DNA from 3 places in the Ruminococcus gauvreauii genome. Region 2 is predicted to be linked to each of the others. Evidence: riboswitches for the same ligand, from Rfam matches in the RefSeq annotation. Region 2 holds a riboswitch; each other region holds the start of a gene.
The links. Region 2 has a riboswitch for thiamine pyrophosphate ahead of thiC (phosphomethylpyrimidine synthase ThiC). Riboswitches for the same ligand answer to the same signal wherever they lie in the genome.

Region 1 (4,852 bases), 560 kb from region 2:
GGGCTCCGTCACAGCCCCCAACCAGGAAGAAATGTTTGATCGCTCCGCCTTTTACTGCCTCGATCACCTGATCAGCAGCTTGCAGGACAGTACCATGGCCAAATCCGGTCATGACCGTTTTCCCGCCGTTGATGCCGGTAAACTCTTTATCTTCAACAAATCCCCCCAGTTCCAGTGCCTTTTCAATCACAGGGGTAAAGTCTTTGTCTTCTCCGATGTGAACCATCTCCGGATAAGACACCATCTCTGTCGTGAACACCCGGTCGGCATAACTGTCTTTCACCGGCATCAGGCAGTTTGTTGTAAACAGGATCGGTGCCGGCAGGTCTGCAAATTCTTTCTGCTGATTCTGCCATGCAGTACCAAAGTTGCCTTTGAGATGAGCATACTTCTTAAGCTCCGGATAAGCATGCGCGGGCAGCATCTCACCATGCGTATACACATTGATCCCCTTGCCTTCCGTCTGCTCAAGCAGCAGCTTCAGATCATACAGATCATGGCCGGTGATCACGATGAACGGTCCCTTCTCCACGGATAACGACACTTCAGCCGGAGCCGGCGTTCCAAATGTCTCAGTATTTGCGCGGTCAAGCAGCTCCATACAGCTTAAATTCACTTTTCCTGTTTCCATCACCAAAGGAAGCAGTTCTTCCATTCCCCAGTCCTCTGCGATGGCTGAGAGCGCCTTGTAAAAAAAGTTGTTGACTTCTTCATCTGTGTAGCCCAGAACCGCTGCGTGATAGGCATATGCAGCGACGCCTCGTATGCCGAACAGAATCAGTGATTTCAGGGAACGGATGTCCTCCTGGTCACTCCACAGTTTCTCCATATCATAATTTTCCGTATCTTTGCACGGGGAGCCGCATGCGCTGCAACCCGGCACAACGATCGTCTTCTCACCATTTACGCGGCCGATAAGGCTGCGAAGAGTCTCATCATTAAAATTAACATTGGTAAGGGTTGCAAACAATCCGTCGATGATGATCTGATCTGTATTCTCTGTTTTGGGATTGCCGGCGCAGGCACGGGCCAGTCCGATCAACGCCCCTGTCAGCTCATCCTGCAGTCTCGCCGTACCTGCGGATTTACCGCAGACGCCCGCATTACCTGTACAGCCGGAACACCCTGCTGTCTGTTCACACTGAAAACAAAACATTTTTTGACTCATAATAGAATCTCCTCTCTTCTTCTCATATTGTAATTCTTATTTATCCTAAGACACGCCCATCTTTAGAAATGGTAACCGTCTGCCATGGAATACGTTTTCCGCTGTTTTCAAGCGCTGTCACCGCAGCATGTTCGATACCGGAACAGCACGGAACTTCCATCCGGACCACCGTCACGCTTCTGATTTGGTTCTGACTGATGATTTCCGTCAGCTTATCACTGTAATCGGTTTCATCAAGCTTTGGACATCCGACCAGCGTTACTCTGCCGCGCATAAATTCCCGGTGAAAATCCCCGTATGCATATGCTGTACAGTCAGCTGCGATCAACAGGTCTGCTCCCGCAAGAAAAGGAGCATTTGCGGCCACCAGCTTTATCTGCACCGGCCATTGTCCAAGCTCGGACGCCGCCGCGGGCACGGGCTGTCGGACCGCCATCTTTTGCTTCTGGTTGGCAGCGACAGCCTCCTTGTCGTAATCGGCCGCCTCACGCTCTGTGAAATGTATCGCATCGACCGGACAGGCGGGAAGACAATCGCCCAGACCGTCACAGTAGTCATCCCGCAGCAGCCTCGCTTTTCCATCCGTGATCCCTATCGCACCCTCGTGACAGGCATCCGCACACAGGCCGCATCCATTACATTTTTCTTCATCTATCTGGATAATTCTTCGAACCATTTTGTTTTCCTCCCGTCTGTTATCTTGACTTTATGGGTACAGTATAATAGAATCATTCCAACAAGTATGTTGTTAAAACAACAAAGGAGTGAAAAATGGATTATATTTTTTTATCAAAGACTTTACTGTTTCGAGGGGATTCTCCTGAAGAGATCAAGATTATATTAGACTGTCTGGGCTGTGAACAAAAAACGTTTAAAAGAGGTGAAGCCATCTACCGCTCCGGTGACGTTGTTCAGTCTCTCGGCATCGTGCTGTCAGGCCGGGTGCAGATTGAAAATGATGATCTGTGGGGAAATAAAAGTATTCTGGACAGCGTTGGGCCAGGCCAGGTATTTGCAGAGACGTATGCCTGTGTCCCGGGTGAACCGCTGATGGTGAGTGTGATTGCCGCCGAAGCATCTGAAATCTTATTTTTAAATATCGGACGTGTGCTGAAGACCTGTCCCAACGCCTGTCAGCACCACAGCAGGCTGGTCAGCAACCTGCTCACCATCTCTGCCCGGAAAAATCTGAACCTGTCACGCCGTATTTTCCACACATCATCGAAATCCATCCGGGGCAGACTGATGTCCTATCTGTCATTTCAGGCTGCCCGCCACGGATGTTTTGAATTTACCATACCGTTTAACCGTCAGCAGCTTGCGGACTATCTGAGTGTCGACCGCAGTGCCATGTCCAATGAACTGAGTAAAATGCAGAGAGAGGGACTCCTGACTGCTGACAAGAATCGTTTCTGTCTCAAAGAAGACATCGTGAATAGTTTTTAAAACAAAAATTATTGATTAATTGATCGCCATCTCTTTTACCCGTGCCAGGGCTTTGCTGACAGACGGAATCAGCAGGATCACGATTGTCAGTATCCCCTCTGCAAATATGTATGCGGCATTATATACCAGTGAATACGACAGTGCACCCCATCCTGCCCACGCATATTCCCCGAAAAACAGCCATCCGGAGAGAACCGAGAATACATAGCGTCCCAGGATACCGATGAGATACCCCTTCAGCAGCCCCCGCCTGGACTTTGCAAAGAGTCCGGAGAGTCCAAATGCACCGAAAGCAAGCAGATAGTCGACAATGATCTGTATCGGAAACAGAATATAGGGTCCCAGCAGAAACTGCAGCACGCCATAGGCTGTCGCGCTTAAAAGCCCGGCCCCCAGACCGTAAAAATATCCCGGCAGGCAGATAAACAGCATGCTGCAAAGCGTCACCGCACCGCCGAACGGGAATTCATAGACCTTCAGCATGGACAACACGGATGCCAGAGCAACCGACATGGCACAGAACACCAGCTGACGTGCATTCATGTGTTTTCTTTTTCCTCTGCCAGCAATAACCGAAGCCAGGATCAGCAAAGCAGCCAGCAGTATCCCTACAGCCGCGTATCCCCCTGACGTGAGCGTATATCCATCCTCTGAAGCATTAACAAAAAATGACATCAAAAAAACCTCCTTAGACAGAATTCAGGAGGGTTCTACTGATTATTACACTGCTTCCTTACGCCGGTATGGTCCGGATCAAGTAGTGAGGGTCAACACGTATGGTTCTCTCAGCCCGAAGGCTCCCCTAGCTGAATACTGTATGTTATTCTTTTCTGATTATAGCATCTGACCTGAGAATGTCAATAGAAGATGCATCTTTTCATTTCGCAGCATGTGCCGTGATAATGGTATAACTATATGCGTTTACCGTGATGATGTAGCCGTCCGTTCTCACATACCAGTTTTTCCCGTTTCTTGTGATAACAGCATTGGGAGAATTGATTTTTATTTTGCACCATTCGACCACATTCTCTGTATCTAAAGACAGATTCCTTTTTATTCTCGCCACACCCAATTCTGTTGTGTGCAGTCTGTCCAGCTTTTTCAGCAATTCATAATCTTCATTCATTCTTAATCTACCACCATTCCTTTGTCCAAACTCTGTTTTTCTTTGCTGTCTCACCGTTCACACGAGGCCCTAAGGCTATCGGCGGTCAGCGTGTTTGCGTTTCTCACCATATCGATCGGGGTTCCTGCAAATACCACCTCGCCCCCATTTTTGCCTCCGTCCGGTCCGATGTCGATAATCCAATCCGCCTGTTTCATCACGTCAAGATTGTGTTCGATCACCACCAGGGTGTTATCACGGGACACGATCATATCGAACAGCTCCATCAGATTCTGGATATCAGACATGTGCAGGCCGGTGGTTGGCTCGTCCATCACAATAATTTTGCCCCTCTTCCCCAGTTTCTTCGCCAGCTTGATCCTCTGGCGTTCGCCGCCGGACAGCGTGCCAAGCGGCTGTCCCAGTGTCAGATAGGATAGACCCACCTGCTTCATCACCTTCAGCCGTCTTCTGATTCCGGCATCCTCGAACACTTCCAGCGCCTGTGAAGCAGTCAGGCTCAAAAGCTCCACAATATTTTTTCCTTTGTAGGTACAGGCGAGTGCCTCCTGATTATAACGCAGTCCCCCGCAGGTCTCGCACTCTGTCACAATCGGGTCCATGAAAGCAAGTTCTGTCACGATAACCCCCTTGCCGCCGCACACCGGGCATGCACCTGTGGAATTGAAGCTGAACAGGCCGTCCGGCTTTCCGCTCTCCCGCGCCAGCAGTTTCCGTATTTCATCAAAAAAGCCGAGGTAGGATGCAGGCGTGGAGCGGTTTGTCGCCGTGATGGGGCCCTGGTCCACCATCACAATATCGCTTTCATACTGGCTGGCAAACACTTCGGAGATCAGCGTGCTCTTTCCCGAACCGGCCACGCCGGTCACAACGGTCATAATCCCAAGTGGGATGTCCACGTCTACATGTTTCAGGTTATGGAGGCAGGCATTTCGGACGGGCAGCATGCCCGCCGGCTGTCGGGGATTTGGCTTCAGCGGCATTTTCTGCCGCATTGCCCTGCCTGTAAGGGTATCGGCTTTCAGCAGCTTTTGATAACTGCCCGCAAACACGATCTCCCCGCCGCTCTGCCCCGCCAGAGGCCCCACATCAATTACATAGTCCGCGATAGA
Region 2 (4,852 bases):
ATTTTATGAGGCAAGGGACTATGCCAAATTCGGCGGTGCCGTGCTTGAGAAAATTCATCAGTTCAGAGTACCGGTTATCGCAGCGATCAACGGATACTGCCTTGGAGGCGGTGTAGAAGTGGCGCTTGCATGCGATATGCGTATTGCTGCTGAAAATGCAAAATTTGCATTCCCTGAAGTATCTCTTGGAATCATGACCGGAACCGGCGGATCTCAGAGACTGCAGGCGATCGTAGGGGAAGGAAGAGCGAGAGAGCTGCTGCTTACCTGCGACAGGATCGATGCTGAGGAAGCATACAGAATCGGACTTGTTAACAAAGTAGTACCAACTGAAAAGTTGATGGAAGAAGCAATGGTCATGGCAGAAAAAGTTGCCAAAAACGGACCGATCGCAGTTGCTACAATGAAGAAAGCAATCAATGTTGCCAGCGAGACAGACTATCCGACGAGTACAGAACACATGATTCTTTCCTTTGGTTCTCTGTTTACAACACAGGATGCACACGATGCTCTTTCCGCATTTGTTAATAAAGAAAAACTTGATCATTTCAATAATAAGTAATAGATGCGAACAGAGCTTTTGTAAGGTAAATAGGGAATGGGATTTATTTCTTGTAATTGTTAAAAAAATAACAACATAGAAAAGGAGAGAAAAAAATGAGACAGTTATTATTAAGAACTGAGATTCACAAATTTGACACATTTGAGGACTTTGCAAAGGAATTCGAAATCGGAGAAGGCGATTTATTATTCACGAATGAATTTCTGTATACGCCGAAAATGAAACCACTGGATCTGAAATGTGACGTCTATTTCCAGGAGAAATACGGAACAACAGAGCCTACAGATGAGATGTACAATTCTATCTTCAAAGATCTGAAAGATAAAGAGTACAAGAGAATCATCGCTGTCGGCGGCGGTACCGTTGTAGATATGGCAAAATGGGTAGCATCTGAGAAACCGGATGATATCGTTGATGCATATAAAGAAAATCCGACATTTAAGCCGAAACATAAAACAGAACTGATCATCTGCCCGACCACATGCGGAACAGGCAGTGAGGTGACCAATATCTCCATGATCTATCTGACAAAGACAAAGACGAAAAAAGGCTGCGCTAATGATGAATTATTTGCAGATTACGCAGTGCTGATTCCGGATCTTGTTAAGAGCCTGCCATATCAGCCATTCATGTACAGTGCGATCGACGCGCTGATCCATGCGGTTGAGAGCTACGTAGGACGCCGTCATACAGACCTGTCCAGAATGTTCGGCAGAAGAGCGATCGAACTGATCATGAACGGATTTACTCAGATGATCGAAAAAGGACCGGAATACAGACTGGAGATCATGGATGACTTTGTTCTCGGAAGCAACTATGCAGGTATCGCATTCGGTACTGCAGGCTGCAACGCTGTACATGCGATGAGTTTCCCGCTGGGCGGAATGTTCCATGTGGCACACGGTGAGTCCAATTACGAGCTGTTCACGACTGTTATGAAATACTACTACAAAATGAACCCGGATGGAGATATCAAAGAGATCAACCACGTACTGGCTGAGATCCTTGGCTGCGAGACAGAGGGCGCTGAAGTTTATGATAAGCTGGAAGAGGCACTCGCTGCACTGATCCGCAGAAAACCACTGTCTGAGTACGGCGTGACAGAAGAAATCTGTGATCAGATGGCTGAACTGGTTATCGCAGAACAGCAGAGACTGATGACGAATACTTATGTGGAGATGGACAAAGAGGCAGTTAAGAGTCTGTACCTGCAGGTATTGAATGATTAATTGTCTTATAACTAAATAGTGAAAATATTAAGGGAGCTCTAAGAAGGGCTGAGAGGAGACTGTGCGTCTCGACCTTGTAACCTGATTTGGGTAATGCCAACGTAGGGAAATATTTCGGCGTATAGTTCAGTTGTGACTGTAAGGGATATATTACCTGCGTAATATATCCCTTAATTCATGTCATGGAAACTTTATAAAAGAATAAAAAAGGAGCACTATATGAACTATACAACACAGATGAATGCAGCGAGAAACGGAATCATCACGGACGCCATGAAGACAGTTGCGGATTACGAGCAGATAGATGCCGAACGCATCAGAGAACTGGTGGCAAAAGGGCAGCTTGCAATTCCGGCAAATAAAAATCATCAGTGTCTGAAGCCGTACGGTATCGGCGATATGCTGAAGACGAAGATCAATGTCAATCTGGGAACGTCGAAAGACTGTCTGGATATGGATGTGGAACTGGAAAAAGTGATGGAGGCAGTGAAAATGGGTGCCGAATCTATTATGGACTTGAGCTCTTTTGGAGATACACAGAAATTCCGGAGGAAGCTGACAGCCGAGTGCCCTGCTGTCATCGGCACTGTTCCGATCTACGATGCCGTTGTGTACTACAATAAAGCCCTGAGGGATATCACTTCTGATGAGTGGATCGATATTGTCCGTATGCACGCCGAAGATGGTGTGGATTTCATGACAATTCACTGCGGCATTAACCGGGCTACTGCGGAGCGTTTTAAAAAATCAAAACGCCATACCAATATCGTCTCCAGGGGCGGTTCCATCATATTTGCATGGATGGAACTGACCGGAAATGAGAATCCGTTTTTTGAGCGGTACGATGAACTGCTTGAAATCTGTCAGCAGTATGATGTGACACTCAGTCTCGGTGATGCCTGCCGTCCGGGCAGCATCGAGGATGCGGGTGACGTATCTCAGATTGAGGAGCTCGTAACTCTCGGAGAACTGACGACGAGGGCGTGGGAAAAAGATGTTCAGGTGATCATCGAAGGCCCGGGACATATGCCGCTCAATCAGATTCAGGCAAATATGGAAATTCAGAAGACGATCTGCAAAGGTGCGCCGTTTTATGTACTGGGACCGCTCGTGACGGATGTTGCACCGGGATATGATCATATTACGGCTGCGATCGGAGGAGCGATCGCTGCGACTTACGGAGCTTCTTTTTTGTGTTACGTGACGCCTGCAGAACATCTTCGCCTGCCTACCGTGGATGATGTAAAGGAAGGGATCATCGCCTCAAAAATTGCAGCCCATGCGGCTGATATTGCGAAAGGAATTAAGGGTGCCAGGGACTGGGATCACGATATGAGCGAGGCGAGGAGAGAGCTTGACTGGGAGCGCCAGTTTGAATTGGCAATGGATGGAGAAAAAGCCAGAAGGTACCGTGCAGAATCTACCCCCGAGCGTGAAGATACCTGTACGATGTGCGGAAAAATGTGTGCGGTGCGCAATATCAATAAAATTTTGCGCGGTGAAGACGTCGATATCATGGATTAACATTATTATTAAAATGTAGTAACAGTTCAGGTCGGCGGGGAAATTGGTGCAGAAAGCTGCGTCAAGCTTGCTTGTAAGTCGCTTTCTGCACCAATTTCCACATCGGATGAGCATCCGATGCTTCTTGACCGACTTTTTCGGTCTAGAAGATGCGCCGTCCTGGACAGTTACAAAAAGTGTTTGAAAATGGCAAAGTAAAAACAGCAGAACTCCACATAATAAATATGTCACCTGATATCCAAGGAAAGGAGTTTGCATTTATGGAAGGAAACGAATGTCTTGCGATAGCCAGTGTCCCCATGCAGAAATGGGGAGAAGTCTATCGGTTTTGTGAAGCATTAAAAGAAGGAACTGTTTTTCCTGTCTTAAATCTTCCGTTTTATGAGGCAGAATCTGTCACGAATCCGGCGAAGCAGCAGGAGAATCATCAGGAAATTGATCCCCGGCAGGCAGACCGTGAAACGCTGATGACAAAAATCAGCGAAGTCAGCTTTGCGCTGAATGACCTGACACTGTATCTGGATACACACTGCGAAGACAGTCAGGCGATCCGGCTGTTTGCAGAATGTGCAGCGCTGCGCGCTGATCTTCTGAAGATCTTCAGTGAACGGTTCTATCCGCTGACGCAGGCATGTCTTGCGAACTGCAGCTGCGAAAAAGAATGTGAGTCGGTGAACGGGGTGGCCTTTTCATGGGAATGTGGTCCTGCACCGTGGGAAGGAGCGTGTATCTGATGTGGAATTATGAAAGAAGATTACAATTTCCGGTAAAGATCACAAAAACATGTCCGAAGACGGCACAGCTGATCATCAGCCAGTACGGCGGACCGGATGGTGAACTGTCCGCGTCCATGCGGTATCTATCACAGCGTTATACCATGCCCGTTAAGGCTGTAGGAGGTCTTCTTACGGATATCGGCACGGAAGAACTTGCACACATGGAGATCATATGCGCCATGGTGTATCAGCTGACCAGGGACGTCACGATCGAGGATGCAAAGACAGCAGGGTTCGATGCCTATTATATTGACCATACAAAAGCACTGTGGCCGCAGGCGGCAGCGGGAGTTCCATTTACAGCACTGGAATTTCAGTCGAAAGGCGATGCCATTGCCGATCTCACCGAAGATCTCGCAGCCGAACAGAAGGCCAGGACGGTATACGATAACCTGCTCAGGATGATTCCGGATCCGGAAGTGAGAGAACCGCTGAAGTTCTTGAGAGCCAGAGAGATCGTCCATTTCCAGAGATTTGGAGAGGCGCTGGAAAAGACGAAGGAGCAGCTGGACAGTACGAATTATTACTATTTTAACCCGGAATTCGATAAACAATTCCTGAAGAAGTAAATCAGGACAGGGCACCGAAGCGTATTTGATATATTTTTCGGCGCCCTGTTTTTGTGATGGCAGGTGCTGTCTCAAAAAGATCTTGTTGAATCCTGTCACTGTGGATGGTACTCTATAATAAATAAAAAGGGAAGAAGACAAAAAACAATCCAGCGTTCAGGGAGATAAGAACATGACAGAAGCAGAATTTTT
Region 3 (4,852 bases), 340 kb from region 2:
GTGATCACCGCCTGATCGGACGTGAATGCAGCGGACAGCCCGGCACCCCCGAAGAAGCCGGCCACAAACATCACGATTCCGACTGCTATGCCGGAGAACATTGCAGTGTAGAATCCTTTTTTGGCGCGGTCCATTTTGCCTGCCCCCACATTCTGTGCGACGAAGGCTGAGACACTCTGCATGACGGAGGCCGGCACCAGCATGATAAAGGAGACGATTTTTTGGGCAACGCCGTATCCCGCCGATGGCTGAAGGCCCATACCGTTGATGATGGAGTTGATCACCAGGAAGGAGATTTGTACCGTGGTCTCCTGCAGGGCGATCGGTACGCCTATTTTCAGGATCAGCCGCAGTTCTCTGACGAATATCCTGCATTGCTGAAGGGAAAAGGAGATGGGGAGATTCTGACGTCTCAGAACCAGCAGAGAGGCGATCACCGACACCCCCTGTGCCGCGATGGTAGCGATTGCGGCTCCGGTTACGTCCATTTTAAAGACCCCGACAAGCAGCAGGTCTCCGACAATATTGACAATGCATGCGATTCCGACGAACAGGAACGGAAGATTGGCGTTGCCGACACCGCGGAGGATACTGCTGATTACATTATACGCGATGATGATCAGAATACCGCCGGAACAGATACGGATATAAGTGACTGCCTTGTCAAAAGATTCCGCCGGTACCTGCAGAAGATGTGCGATGTTTCCTGCAAACACCTCCAGCAGTATCGTCACTATGATCCCGATGATTACAAACAGTACGATGGAGGTGCCGACCGTATTACCGGATTCCTCCGGCTTTTTTTCACCGATATGCTGCCCTATGACGACCGTTGCGCCCATGGCAAGGCTGGTTATAATGAAAGTTACCATCTGCATAAACGCGCTTCCGGTTCCAACCGCTGATATGCTGCTGGCATCACCGAACTGGCCGACTACCAGCAGATCGACTGCTCCGTATGCTGCCTGAAGCACCAGGGCGCCCAGCACAGGCAGGGCAAACCGTACAATAGCCTGAAAAACAGAGCCCTCCGTAAATGTGATTTTGCTGCTTTTTTCTTTTGCCATTCTTCCCTCCTTATGATTCTTTGGATGTCTGCGTATTCGTAACATAAAAAAGAATAGCCCTCCAAAAAGGAAAGCTATTCCGCTTTCAAACCGACAGCAGATAAGGGGAATCGAACCCCCCTCTCCAGCTTGGGAAGCTAGCATTCTACCGATAAACTATATCTGCATGTATTTTATTATAGCAGTTTTTCATGAAAAATCAAGTGTTTCAGCAATATTTAACAGGGCTGCTCTGCAAAGCTTGCAAACAGAAGTCAATGTTGCTATAATACTATTACAATTTTATAATTGCAGGGGAACTGATGCAGTTGAGAAGGCGGCGCACGTCACGTGGCGCACCTGACCCTTTGAACCTGTCGGTTAATACCGTCGTAGGGAGCAAACAAACACAGTTGGAAGTAGAATGTCTGGGGATTTGCACCCGGGCATTTTTTTCGTTTGCAATTATAATTCTAAAGAAAAAGGAGAGAAAAGTATGAGTGTAAAACAGGAAGCAGCGAAACTGAATACCGGGATGAGAAATACAGTCCCTCTTGTCCATAACATAACAAATTACGTGACAGTCAATGACTGTGCGAACGCCCTACTTGCGATCGGAGCTTCACCTATCATGGCGGATGACATGTTGGAAGCGGCAGATATCACTGCCATATCCTCTGCGCTGGTCATCAATATCGGGACGTTAAACCAGAGAACCATAGAATCCATGATCCTGGCGGGGAAGAGAGCAAATGAGCTGGGGATTCCCGTCGTCTTTGACCCGGTGGGCGCGGGAGCGTCAAAGCTCCGGAACGAGACTACGCAGAGGATTCTGGAGCAGGTTGAGATCAGCATTCTTCGGGGAAATCTCTCGGAGGTGTCTTATGTGGCAGGCCTGTCCGCGTCCACCAAGGGGGTAGATACCTCGGAGGAGGACAGTGACAAAGATGCACTTGCGGTGGCAAAAACGGCGGCGGAGAAGCTCTCCTGCACAGTCGCCGTCACAGGAGCTGTCGATGTGGTCTCGGACGGCGCCCGTGCCGTCAGGATATTCAACGGACATCCAATGCTCTCGAAGATTACAGGAACCGGATGCATGGCAAGCGCAGTTACGGGCGGCTATGCGGGAATGAAACAGGACGCATTCACGGCGGCGGCCGCGGGTGTGATGTCCATGGGTATTGCCGGCGAAATTGCGTATGAAAAGGCGGGACACATGGGAACCGGCAGTTTTCGCGTGGCACTGATGGATGCATTGTCCATGCTGAATGAACAGATGATAGAGGAGATGGGAAAAATTGAAGAAGCAAAACATTGATTATACGTTGTACCTGTGCACGGACAGGGAACTGATGAGTACGGAAACGCTGGAGGAGGCGGTTGAGAAGGCGATCAAAGGCGGATGTACGGTTGTCCAGCTCAGGGAGAAGCATTGTTCTTCGAGAGAATTTTATCAGGCGGCGGTGAACATCCGTGAGATCACAAGAAAATACCAGGTGCCGCTGATTATCAATGATCGCGTGGATATCGCGCTTGCAATCGATGCGGACGGTGTCCATGTGGGACAGAGTGATCTTCCGGCCAGTGTGGTGCGCAGTATCATTGGAGAGGATAAGATCGTAGGGGTGTCTGCCGCGAAGGTCTCCGAGGCAGAGCAGGCGGTGAAAGACGGTGCAGACTATCTGGGAGTCGGGGCGATGTTTCCGACGGATACCAAGACAGATGCGCGCCCCGTTACGATGGAAGAACTGAGGGCGATCCGCAGTGCCGCAGACGTACCGATCGTTGTCATCGGGGGGATTAATCAGAAAACAGTGCATCATTTTAAGGATACCGGAATCGACGGCCTGGCGGTCGTATCCGCTGTTATTGCAGCAGAGGACATCGAACAGGCGGCAAGAGAGATGGTATCAAAATTCAGGGAGTAGAGAATGAGAGAATTTAAAGCGGCAATCTTTGACCTGGACGGCACACTTCTGGATTCGATGGGAGTCTGGGAAACGGTCGATATCGAATTTTTAGGGAAACGGAACCTTGACCTGCCCGAAGACTATCTTGAGGCGGTCACACCGATGGGATTTGAGGCGGCGGCAGACTATACAGTGAAGCGCTTTGGACTGAAGGAAGATCCGGAAGCGATCATACAGGAATGGTATTCCATGGCGAAAGATGCCTATCGAAATACCGTTGCACTGAAACCGAATGTCCGGGAATATCTCGGACTGCTGAAGGAAAGAGGCGTTCGGATTGCGGCGGCTACCTCGTCGGATGAGGAACTGTTTAAACCGGCGCTTGTCAATAATGGTATTGACGGGTACTTTGAACACATCGTCACAGTCCGCGATGTAACACGCGGTAAAGGGTATCCGGATATCTATGAGGAGGCAGCTGCCAGAATGCAGGTGAAACCAAAGGAGAGCGCGGTATTTGAGGATATTTTAAAAGGAATCGAGGGAGCCAGGGCAGGCGGCTTTCTTGCGGTCGGCGTCTACGACCGGTATTCAGAATACGAAAAGGAAGCCATGATCGCACTTGCCGACCGCTATATCTACGACTTTGGTGAATTGATGGAAGGAGAATATAATATCTGATGAAGACAGTATTGACGATTGCGGGCAGTGATTCGAGCGGAGGAGCCGGCATTCAGGCGGATATCAAGACAGTCACGGCACACGGGCTGTATGCGATGAGTGCGGTTACGGCACTGACGGCACAGAATACCACGGGAGTCTATGGGATCATGGAGGTGACGCCGGAATTTCTGGCAAACCAGCTCGACTGCATTTTTAAAGATATATATCCGGACGCTGTAAAGATCGGAATGGTATCTTCGGCGGCGCTGATTGAGGTGATCGCTGATAAATTAAAAGAATACGGGGCGCAGCATATCGTGACGGATCCCGTGATGGTATCGACGAGCGGAAGCCGGCTGCTGGCCGAGGATGCCGCTGAGACTCTCGTTCATACGCTGATCCCGCTCGCGGAGGTGATCACGCCGAATATACCGGAGGCGGAGGTGCTATGCGGGATGGAAATAAAAACAGCGGCGGATATGGAGAAGGCGGCTGTGAAGATCGCAGATTTCACAAATGGAGCGGTATTGATAAAGGGCGGCCATGACCTGAATGATGCCAATGACCTGCTGTATGCAAACGGCAGTTTCAATTGGCTGAACGGTGAGCGTATCAGCAATCCAAACACTCACGGAACCGGGTGCACGCTGTCCTCTGCGATCGCGTGCGGCCTGGCAAAGGGTGACACGCTGACGGACAGTGTAACATCTGCAAAAGCATACATATCGGGGGCACTGCGCGCTAACCTCAATCTGGGGCATGGCAGCGGACCGCTCAATCACATGTTTATGATCTGACAGAAAGGGGGAATTGTGAAGTGGAAGCAAAGAAGACATCGACGCTGGGCAATGGACTGATCTGGTTCGGAGCCGCCGTGTCGATCGCTGAGATACTGACGGGTACCTATATTGCACCGCTTGGCATGCAGAAAGGGATGGCTGCCATCCTGCTCGGGCATCTGATCGGATGCCTGCTGTTCTGCCTGGCCGGGCTGATCGGAGGCCAGACGGGGAAAAGCGCGATGGAGACCGTTAAAATGTCATTCGGAAGCAAAGGCGCACTGCTGTTTGCTGTTCTGAATGTGCTGCAGCTGGTGGGATGGACTGCCATCATGATCATCAACGGAGCACAGGCGACGACTGTGATAACGGGAAAACTGTGGGGGATTGACCAGACATGGATCTGGTGTCTGGCGATCGGAGCGCTGATCATCTTATGGGTCACCATCGGCAT

Region 1: linked by a shared signal. The riboswitch ahead of NQ502_RS15790 (energy-coupled thiamine transporter ThiT) and the one ahead of thiC (phosphomethylpyrimidine synthase ThiC) in region 2 are both predicted to bind thiamine pyrophosphate.
Region 3: linked by a shared signal. The riboswitch ahead of thiM (hydroxyethylthiazole kinase) and the one ahead of thiC (phosphomethylpyrimidine synthase ThiC) in region 2 are both predicted to bind thiamine pyrophosphate.

Annotation. Positions count from the first base shown of each region.
Region 1 is NZ_CP102290.1:3,339,379-3,344,230, reverse strand. It holds gene hcp (hydroxylamine reductase) at 1-1,168, opposite strand, end outside; gene NQ502_RS15800 (ATP-binding protein) at 1,209-1,844, opposite strand; gene NQ502_RS15795 (Crp/Fnr family transcriptional regulator) at 1,940-2,614, shown strand; gene NQ502_RS15790 (energy-coupled thiamine transporter ThiT) at 2,630-3,289, opposite strand; TPP riboswitch at 3,328-3,428, opposite strand; gene NQ502_RS15785 (DUF3781 domain-containing protein) at 3,492-3,740, opposite strand; gene NQ502_RS15780 (ATP-binding cassette domain-containing protein) at 3,791-4,852, opposite strand, start outside.
Region 2 is NZ_CP102290.1:3,895,877-3,900,728, forward strand. It holds gene NQ502_RS18205 (enoyl-CoA hydratase/isomerase family protein) at 1-562, shown strand, start outside; gene NQ502_RS18210 (4-hydroxybutyrate dehydrogenase) at 658-1,791, shown strand; TPP riboswitch at 1,811-1,916, shown strand; gene thiC (phosphomethylpyrimidine synthase ThiC) at 2,011-3,315, shown strand; gene NQ502_RS18220 (spore coat protein CotJB) at 3,576-4,049, shown strand; gene NQ502_RS18225 (manganese catalase family protein) at 4,049-4,660, shown strand; gene NQ502_RS18230 (metallopeptidase family protein) at 4,833-4,852, shown strand, end outside.
Region 3 is NZ_CP102290.1:3,550,938-3,555,789, forward strand. It holds gene NQ502_RS16705 (MATE family efflux transporter) at 1-1,067, opposite strand, end outside; tRNA gene NQ502_RS16710 (tRNA-Gly) at 1,163-1,233, opposite strand; TPP riboswitch at 1,350-1,462, shown strand; gene thiM (hydroxyethylthiazole kinase) at 1,543-2,364, shown strand; gene thiE (thiamine phosphate synthase) at 2,345-2,974, shown strand; gene NQ502_RS16725 (HAD family hydrolase) at 2,978-3,637, shown strand; gene thiD (bifunctional hydroxymethylpyrimidine kinase/phosphomethylpyrimidine kinase) at 3,637-4,416, shown strand; gene cytX (putative hydroxymethylpyrimidine transporter CytX) at 4,437-4,852, shown strand, end outside.